Regions from separate parts of the Robertmurraya sp. FSL W8-0741 genome, predicted to be linked through region 1. Evidence: riboswitches for the same ligand, from Rfam matches in the RefSeq annotation. Region 1 holds a riboswitch; each other region holds the start of a gene.
What was found. A riboswitch is a leader RNA that binds a small molecule or an ion and turns the genes downstream of it on or off. The one in region 1 is predicted to bind cobalamin.
Positions count from the first base shown of each region.

Region 2: it holds a riboswitch for cobalamin, as region 1 does, so the genes downstream of both, NST02_RS17590 (ribonucleoside-diphosphate reductase subunit alpha) here and NST02_RS00255 (ABC transporter substrate-binding protein) in region 1, are expected to answer to the same signal.
Region 3: it holds a riboswitch for cobalamin, as region 1 does, so the genes downstream of both, NST02_RS23110 (methyl-accepting chemotaxis protein) here and NST02_RS00255 (ABC transporter substrate-binding protein) in region 1, are expected to answer to the same signal.

Region 1 covers NZ_JBBOQG010000001.1:39,845-43,127, reverse strand. Annotated here, with positions in the region: gene NST02_RS00265 (hypothetical protein) at 1-587, shown strand, start outside; gene sfsA (DNA/RNA nuclease SfsA) at 601-1,332, shown strand; cobalamin riboswitch at 1,493-1,674, shown strand; gene NST02_RS00255 (ABC transporter substrate-binding protein) at 1,820-2,797, shown strand; gene NST02_RS00250 (FecCD family ABC transporter permease) at 2,822-3,283, shown strand, end outside.
Region 2 covers NZ_JBBOQG010000001.1:3,636,110-3,639,392, reverse strand. Annotated here, with positions in the region: gene NST02_RS17590 (ribonucleoside-diphosphate reductase subunit alpha) at 1-1,644, opposite strand, end outside; cobalamin riboswitch at 1,805-1,983, opposite strand; gene NST02_RS17585 (YajQ family cyclic di-GMP-binding protein) at 2,071-2,562, opposite strand; gene NST02_RS17580 (CvfB family protein) at 2,690-3,283, shown strand, end outside.
Region 3 covers NZ_JBBOQG010000001.1:4,743,663-4,746,945, forward strand. Annotated here, with positions in the region: gene NST02_RS23110 (methyl-accepting chemotaxis protein) at 1-1,220, opposite strand, end outside; gene NST02_RS23115 (hypothetical protein) at 1,361-1,588, shown strand; adenosylcobalamin (AdoCbl) riboswitch at 1,699-1,849, opposite strand; gene NST02_RS23120 (3D domain-containing protein) at 2,046-3,170, opposite strand.

The DNA.
Region 1 (3,283 bases):
ACGTTCCTCTTGAGCAAATGGAGAAGCTTATAAAGGATGACGTCTACGGGTATGGAGACTTCTGTTGGGTTGATTTTGAGGAAGAAGATGCACTGAACGAATTGTCGGGTCAGGAATTGGCGGAGCTTCTGTTCCTTGGTCATATGAAGGATGCTTTGCGAACTCCTTTTTATCAGCAATTGCGCAATCGCTTTGTTTATTTAGCTCACGATGATGGTTGGTGGAATAAAGTCTATTATCGAAATATGAAAGATTTCTACCACATGCTTGGAGAAGTGTTAGCAGCGAAAATGACCGATAGTAAACTTGCCAAAAACCTCCTTGGCATTAAAAAGAAAAGGCCATTTCCCCCGATTCATATGGAGTTAATCCTGAATATGAAGATTATGATGAAAGAAGGGATTCTGATCTCTATTCACGATAATGTACAAACAAGAACGGTGATAGAGATTCCTATCTGGGTGCTCGGTGATTTTGATAACATGGATGATATGTACGAGGAGTACGAGAAAATGGCAAAAGGAAAGCCGGATGCAAAGCTTGTATTTGATAAAAAAACACGTGAGTGGAAAATGTACGCAAGCTAGGAGGCGCTGAGGAATGAATGAGGAAAAAGAGAGGTTATGGCTGCCATTCCCTAGAGCGCTGACAAAAGCAACGTTTATTGAAAGAGCGAATCGGTTTATTCTCCACTGTCAATTGCCTGAAAAAGGCGAACTGGCCGTGGTTCACTTGGCTGACCCTGGAAGGTTAAAGGAACTTTTGCTGCCGGGGAAAACGGTGTGGCTTATGGATCATGATAACCCCGCGAGAAAAACGAAGTGGACAGCTATGCTATGTGAAAATGAAACGAATACAAGTTTTGTTTCCATTCATACCGCTCTCCCGAACAAGCTTGTTGAGAATGCGCTTAAAGCGGGAGTATTAAATGAGTTTGCCGGCTGGTTTTATAAAAAATCGGAGTATAAGCTGGGTAATTCTCGCTGGGATTTCTTGCTAGAAAATAAAGAAGGACAAGAGCTTCTTTTAGAGGTTAAAAGTGTAACATTAGCAGAAGGGGAGAAAGGAATGTTTCCAGATGCCGTCACTGCAAGAGGGACGAAGCATGTGCGCGAGCTTGCACAGCTTTCTAAATATTATGAAACGGCAATCCTCTTTATCGTTCAGCGCGACGATCTTTCTTATGTGACTGCTGCGAAACATATCGATCCTAAATTTGCTCAAGCTTTGAACGAAGCGAAGTCTGCTGGAGTGAAGCTTTATGCACGCTGCTGTCACATTACTGTTACTGGGATTGGATTAGGGAGTGCTATTCCGGTTAAGTTGGAATAGTTCGCAATTTGTTAACTTTTCTTGAAGCAAAATAGTGTATAATTTAAGCAACGGAAAATTTCATACTCTCTGAGTGTATTTTCATAGAACAAGATTGAAAATACCTCGTTTACAGTAATAGGTGTCTTTAAGGGAAATAAAGCTTACTCAGATGTCAATTTTGACTCCAGATGTGAAAAGTGCATTTTTCTCTTAGACTTAAAAGGGAAGTTGGTGAAAATCCAACGCGGTCCCGCCACTGTTAATGGGAGCATGCTGCAAATACCACTGTACATCGGTATGGGAAGGAGCAGACTTGCTATGACCATGAGCCAGGAGACCTGCCTATTTCGACTGCACCATAAACCTACGAGGATAGGGAGGTGTTTGGAAGCTATTTGTCACCAATGCTGCAAATCCAACATCTCCATTTCTTTATAATGGAGATGTTTTTTTATGCGATCCATTGGCACGCACAACAGACTACTTAATTTTGGAGGAAAAACAGATGAAGAAATGGTACTCAATTTTATTGCTACTCATGTTATCAATAGGAATTTTAGCAGGTTGCGGACAGTCCGAAAAACCCGCCGAAGAAAACAATGCGGTCGAGGAAACTGAGGGAAGTACGGAAAACGCCAATGAAGAAGCGTTTCCTGTAACGATTACCGATGCGATTGGTGAAGAGGTTGTAATTGAGTCGAAGCCGGAAAAAATCGTATCGTTAATTCCAAGCAATACGGAAATTGCCTTTGCTCTTGGTCTTGGAAACGAAATTGTCGGGGTTTCTGAGCATGATAATTTTCCTGAAGAAGTATTTGAAAAGGAAATAATCGGCGGTATGGAAATGAATGTTGAGAAGATTATTTCTCTTGCCCCGAATTTAGTCTTGGCCCACGCATCAAATGCTCATAATTCGACGGAAGGTTTGCAGCAATTACGAGATGCAGGCATTACAGTGCTTGTTGTAAATGATGCAGCGACGATTAATGAAATATATGAGTCGATTGAAATGATTGGAACTGCTACAGGTGAACAAGAGAAAGCGGAAGAGATTGTCAATAACATGAAAACGAAGATTGCAGAAATAGAGGAAAAAGCTGCTGAGATCTCCGAACCAAAATCAGTTATTGTTGAAGTTAGCCCTGCTCCAGACATTTTTGTTGTCGGTAAGAATACTTTTATGGATGAGATGCTCACCCTTATTCATGCTGAGAACGGTGCTGGGGATTTAGAAGGCTGGGTGAATTTGGACGAAGAAGCTGTCATTGAACGCAATCCGGACGTTATCATTACAACTTATGGATATTATACAGAAAATGCCGTTGACTTATTGCTTTCAAGAGAGGGTTGGCAGGATGTAGCTGCGGTGAAAAATAAGCAGGTGTATGATGTGCATTCAGATCTTGTAACTCGTTCTGGTCCAAGGCTTGCAGAAGGCCTTGAGGAGCTGGCAAAAGCGATTTACCCAGAAGTATTTGAGTGATCTGCTTAGTTTGGAGAGAAAACCATGAAAAGAATGGGTCAAAGAGCTTTTGCTTATATAATTGCGCTCGCTTTCTTGCTTATTGCCATATTATTAGGTATTTCAATCGGGACAGTTTCTGTTCCGATTGGAAATATCGTACAGATCATCGGTGCTGAAATTTTCCGTTTTATTTCTATTGATCATATTGATCCGATGCAAACGAATATCGTATTAAGTATTCGTTTACCAAGAGTTATTTTGGCAGGACTTGTGGGGGCGGCACTCGCAATTGCGGGGGCGGCCTTTCAAGGTCTTTTGCGGAATCCACTGGCCGATCCCTATACATTAGGAGTCTCTTCGGGTGCTTCGGTAGGTGCTGTTCTCACTTTGTTTTTTCAATTTTCGCTCCCGTTTGTAGGAGCTTTTACTTTACCTTTACTCAGTATCCTTTTTGCTTTTTTAACGATATTTGTAGTATTGGGATTTGCTCGGAAAATTGATAGA
Region 2 (3,283 bases), 3.6 Mb from region 1:
ATGATGCCAGCCAAATGTTCCAAGTCCGACAGCGCGATATTTCTCGTTCGTTGCTTTAGCTTGATGGACAGAAATATCATTTATATCAATCACGTTGTCTAGCATTCTCATTTGAATGGCAATTAATCGTTCTAAAACATTCGCTCTGATCGCGTTTGGTAAATGGATGGATGAGAGGTTGCAAACGACAAAGTCCCCGGGCTTTCTAATTATCACGATATTTCCATCTGCATCTGTAAATTCGCTTTGAATCGTAGTTGCTGACATGTTCTGACTAATCTCCGTGCACAGATTGCTGCAAAATATCGCTGTACGACCGCGTCCAAGCACATGCTTATTCGGGTTTTGCCGATTAACTTCATCGCGATAAAACATGTAAGGCGTTCCTGTTTCCAGCTGAGCAACCATGATACGAACCATAATATCCATTGCCCGGTATGATTTTCGGGGAAGAAGTGGATGGTTGACAGCCTCCTCATATTTTTGTGTGAAAAACTTTTCATCTGTTTCGTCGTAAAAATCCTCTAAACCAAGTGGATTTCCGTTTTCATCTTTCCAGCCCATTATTTGTTTTACTTGATGAGGACAGAAGGTATGCCATTCCCCGATACTTTTTCCATTTTCATCGACCTCTTCGATCTTTTTCATAAAAAGGTCAGGAATGGATACGCCTGTAAAAATATCGTGCGCTTTTCTTCGCTCGTCGCCATTATTCGTTTTTAAATCTAAAAAGCCATTCATAATATCTTTATGAAAAATATCTAAATAAATGGCGACAGCACCTTGCCGTTGACCAAGCTGATCGACGCTTACAGCAGTGTCATTAATTAAGCGAATCCAAGGGACAACCCCTGAAGAATTTCCTTTAAACTTTTTAATATCCGAGCCTAGCGCCCTTACTTTTCCATAGTAAATTCCGATGCCGCCTCCATCCTTACTCAATCGCGCAATATCCCAGTTGTTTAAGTAAATGCCGTCTAATGAGTCGTCCACTGTGTCAATAAAACAGGAGGATAGCTGACCATAGCTCTTACCGGCATTTGCTAGAGTCGGTGTAGCAACGGTCATATACAAGTTGCTTAAGGCCCAATACGCTTCTTTCACATACGACAATCGCTTTTGCCTTGCTTCATCTTTCATTAAGGTCATGGCGATGATCATGAACCGTTCCTGTGGAAGTTCATATACATTTTGATGATAGTCCTTTGCTAAATAACGATCGGCTAAAAGAAATAATCCCATATATGTAAAAAGGGTATCTTTATTTGGGTCAATTTCTTGGCCCAATTGTTCAATTTCCTCCTTGCTGTAGGCTTGAAGAAGATCGTTTGAGTAAATCCCGATGTCGCTTAAGTATTGAATGAGGTGAAAGAAATCGCCATATTTTTGCCTTGGTTCATACTTGCGAGAGGTTGCCGCTTTTTCGTAAAGCTCAAGCAGGAGCATATGTGCAGCAAGAAAAGTCCAGTTTGGTTCGATCATATCGACGTGATTTAATGCATATTGGAGAACCGTTTGCTTGGAAGTACGTTCATCTGTTGTAAGCAGTTGTTGCTCTATTTCCGTAACATTTAAGTTATATTTTTTTGCCGTGTTCTTCAGGGCTTCAAGAACCCTTTCATTTTTGGTTGCGAGTGTACTCATTGTTCAAAATCTCTCCCTTAATTTTTCGGAAGAGAGAAAGGTAACTAAAAAACCCACCTTCAAAAATGAAGATGGGTTAAAACGCTGATATTTAGTAGAAAAGGAACAAGCCTTTTTTGCTTAAACACCTTCGTTTTACCTTCCCAACTCCCGAAGAAGATAATGACGTATAAAAAAGGCAGGTCTCCTGACTTGTGCTTCATCCTACTTTAGGGCCTTCCCATCGAGATGATAGTGGCGTTCCCTATTTCGTCACACTTACAGTTGCGGGTACAGTTCTGGATTCTCACCAGATTCCCTATTAAGTCTATTACAGACACCTAATTTATCGGTTGTATACTATATATTGTGGTATATGGTTGTTACCCTTACTATATATGTAAGTTTGTTTTATTATAAGTGATCTATTTTAAAATGACAACCGTTTTAGCGATAATTTACGAATTGAACATCGATTGATAAATCGGCTTCTTTTATTGCGGCAATTATTGCCTGCAAGTCGTCGCGGCTTTTCGCTGTAACTCGGACTTGATCATCCTGCACCTGGCTTTTAACCTTTAAACCGCTATTTTTGATTAAAGTATTAATTTTTTTGGCGTTTTCTTTATCGATTCCTTGCACAAGCTTTGCCCGTTGTCTTACAGTTCCTCCAGAAGCACCTTCAATTTTGCCATAATCAAGATTCTTAATGGGAATGCCTCTTTTAATCATTTTACTGAGGAGAACATCCTTTAATTGTTCGAGCTTGTATTCATCATCTGATACAAGGACAAGTTCTTCATTATCAAGGGTTACTTTACTCTTACTTCCTTTAAAATCATAACGTGTGGAGATTTCTTTCATCGTTATATTAATTGCGTTCGTCACTTCGGAAAAATCTACTTTTGATACAATATCAAATGAGCTATCTTTTGCCATAATGAGCCCTCCTTTAAATACATGTATAATTTCCCTTCTAGGCACCATTATAGTAAAATATAGCAGTTCAAACAACTTTCGGAAAGACTACTTTCGCATGAAGTGTAAAATAGAGGAGTGTGTGACAATGGCTTTAAATGATTATGTAGGGCAGGTATTAACTTTAACTGTTGCAAGGTATGCCCAGTTTGGCTACTTTTTAACGGACGGAGAAGAAGATATTCTGATGCATGAAAATGATACGGAGCTTGAATTAAAAGAGGGCGATGAAGTAGAGGTTTTCTTGTATGCTGATTCCCATGGGCGAGCCTCAGCAACATCAACGATTCCGAAAATCAAAGTGGGCGAGTATGGCTGGGCAAAGGTTAGTGATACAAAGCCGGGACTCGGTGTATTTTTAGATATTGGCATCAATAAGGATATGCTTTTAGGGGAAGAGGATTTACCAACGAAGAAGTCCGTTTGGCCAGCGGTCGGAGATTTGCTTTATATCACATTGCGGGTCAATCGAAATAATCGGATTTATGTGAAGCTTGCAACGGATCCTGTCATTGATGAAAAGAGAGTCAAGGCAACCCGTGCTGATTTTAACAAAAATATTCAAGGGCATATTTATCGTACGGCAAAGGTGGGAAGCTGGATTTTTACTGCTGAAGGCTTTAAAGGCTTTATTCACGAGTCACAGCGTCTAGCTGAACCGCGACTCGGTGAAAAAGTTGAG
Region 3 (3,283 bases), 4.7 Mb from region 1:
ATTTGCTCAGTAGCTTTGCTTGACTCCTCAGCGCTGGCGGATAACTGTTCAGAAGTAGCAGCAACCTGCTGGGACTGTAAACTAACTTTTTGAATAATTTCTGCCAAATTATCTTTCATTCGATTTAAATGCGCTGCCATTTGACCAAACTCATCCTGACTATTCGTCGTTAATGTATAACTCAAATCTCCATCTGCAATTTTTTCGGCCATTCCGTTTACATCGTTTATATTTTTTACGATCCATCTACTATAAAACAGAATAATGACAACTACGAACGCTACTCCTATTAAACTTACAATCATTAGATTTCTAAATAATGATGTCAAAGAAGCGTATAATTCTTTATCTGGAACGACAAGGCCGATTGTCCAATCTGTAAGCGGTTCTTTTTTAAAAAACAGTGAATAATCTCCTGTCTGATCTTGAAAATGGAGAATTCCATCGTCGTTCTCAACTATTTGATTTCCTAATTTTGCAAGCGCTGTGTTCGGATCGTCTTGTATGTTTACTTGCATTGCCTTTTCAGCTTCAAGATCTGCTATATATGTCCCATTCTTATCTATTAAAAAGGAGTAACCGGTTTCCTCTACTTTCGTATCACGAATCATTTTTTGGATTTCACTTAAATCAATGTCGCCTGTTGCGACTCCCATGAAGTTATCCTGATCATCATAAAATGGAGCACTTGCTGTAACCATTGATACATCAACATTCGTATCCAAATAGGGACTTGTAAATACAACACTTTGATCAGTCTCCTTGACAATCGTGTACCAATCCTGCGCCGTATAATTGAACGCTGAATCACTGTACTCCTGAGTTGTTTTTATAGAACCCTCGTCCCAATAAGCAAATGCTGAGAAATACTCAACGTCATTTTTATATTTGAACGGCTCAAAGAATATTCCACCACCGAACGTTGAATCATTTGACGGAATAGCATTTAATAACATTTCTTCATAGGTGCTTAAAGAGTAATCCTTTGGGGATATTTCAACTTGTCTCGCGATTAACTCTGGTATTTTACTATGTGCTACCAAGCTTTTGCCAATTGTCTCTGTAATACTCTCCAGTTGATTATTCATGCGCTCTTCAATTTGCTGCTCCAGTATATTTTTTGAACTGATATAAGAAAAAACAATTATTGCCCCTAATATGAGTAATAATAACGGCAGAATTAATGATAGAGTACGCATTTTCACACTTTTGAATTTCACTATTTTCCCCACTTTCTAAAAGTCATTTCATCTTCTTTAATCGATGTTTCTTTCTAACTTAAATCATGGAGTTTTCATTAGGTTTGCCAATCCCCTTATATTACCACCTTCTTTTCGGCTGAACTTTGAGTTCTCCAATTGTGATAGACGGTTTAATAGTTTGGCCCCCTATGCACTATTTCGGTCTAAATTTACCATCTATTAAACAGGCAAATAGACCTATGCCTTTTAGTCTGCAACTAAAGGTAAATGATAATTTGCAATTGCGTGAAAATAAAAAAAAAGAAGCTTTAATAGAAAGAATTTCTTTCCATAAAGCTTCTTTGCTTTGTTTACACGCCATTGTGCCTAACTCAACTTTACAATAAGGGCCCTTTTTCTGTCAATAATTTGACAGCTGGAAGCATCTTCACTTCATACAAACCACAACATTGTGATTTTAAACAAAAAGGCATAGTGAGGTTCTTTTCACTACGCCGTTAACAAAAAGATCCTACCTCGAGATCATTTTGTTTTTTCTACACGATCTTCAGATAAATGACCTGACTTAAGGCTAAACCTTTCACAGTGGCGGGACCGTGTTGGACTTTCACCAACTTCCTTTACCTGAAACCGTTATATTTTTGTTTATATTTTTATACTAACAAATTCATCCATAAAATTCATCTATAATGATCCGTTTTTCGCAAATCATTCATAAGTTTTTTCCTCCTCCATTTACACCCATACATCATTGCCGCTCCTGGTTGAAAAATGAACAGTTAATCAAACAGTCATATAAACTAAACGACGAGGGCGCTTTTTCTTAAAGCGCCCTCGTCGTTACTAATTTAATATAGAAATTTTAACTACTTTTCGTCCCCATCTTATTGCTTGAGCATCGTTTGGCATTAATACGTCAATTTTATGACCCTTAATAGCACCTCCCGTATCACCTGCGATCGCTTCACCATAGCCTTCCACCCATACTTTGGAACCGAGTGGAATAACAGAAGGGTCTACAGCGATCAATTTCATATTTGGATTTTTTCTAATATTATAACCCATATACGTTAATCCTGTTTTTGAACTTTCATGACTATAGGCAGTAGCGGTGACATACATGGTATTTTTAACGGTGCTATTTTCCTTTGATGCCCTACTTTTAGCCTGTGTTTTATTTTGATTAACGACATTAGCTGTCTTAACTGCATTTTGACGTTCTTGTTTTAACTTGTTTTGAGCTTGAGTTAATTGTTTTTGAAAAAGTTCCTTCTCTTTTTCCGCGAGATGGATCTCATTATTCACCGCATCATATTTTGCTTGAACAGCAGCCAATTCTTGTTGTCTTTTCTGCAAACTGTTATCCAAGGTTGCTTGATTAGCAGCTAATTCGGTATATTGTTTTTCCAAGTTTTCTTCTTGTTGATCAATCGCTATTTTTTCTTCTTCAATCTTTGCAAGATCCGCTCTCTGTTGTTCTAGCAAATCTTTATCCGCTCCCAGGATCGTCGTAACTGCTGACACCCGTTCAAATAAATCAGTAATACTCTCAGCATTGAGTAGAATGGCTACAATCGCATTCACCTGATCATTATGCTGCAAAGAAACCAGCCGATCTTCCATTACTTCTTTACGGGTATGTACCTTATCCTGAAGCACAATGATTTCTTCTTTTTTATCTTCAATTATTTGTTTCGTTTTATTTATTTTTTCTTCAAGAGCATTGATCGTTTCAGTCGTCTTTACGATTTCCGTCTCGATGGCTTTCAACTCTTTTTGAACATTTTGCAGTTCAGCCGCTATTTCCTGCTTTTCAACTTTTTTTTCATTTATCTTTTCAGCATTTTGCTGAAGTTTGTTTTGACTAGAAGTGATCATTCCTTGACTTGTTTCTGCATTTGCCACAATACTTGTTGAAAATAAAACTACACTTGTTAGAGCGATGGCTCCCCTTTTTAAGGAATGCATAAGACAACCCCTTCCTAATACATTATTTATAACATAGGAGCAGGGGTATTTTGATTACAATTATATTAAAATAGCGATACAAATCGTTGCAAATATTAAATTTGAATGTTTAC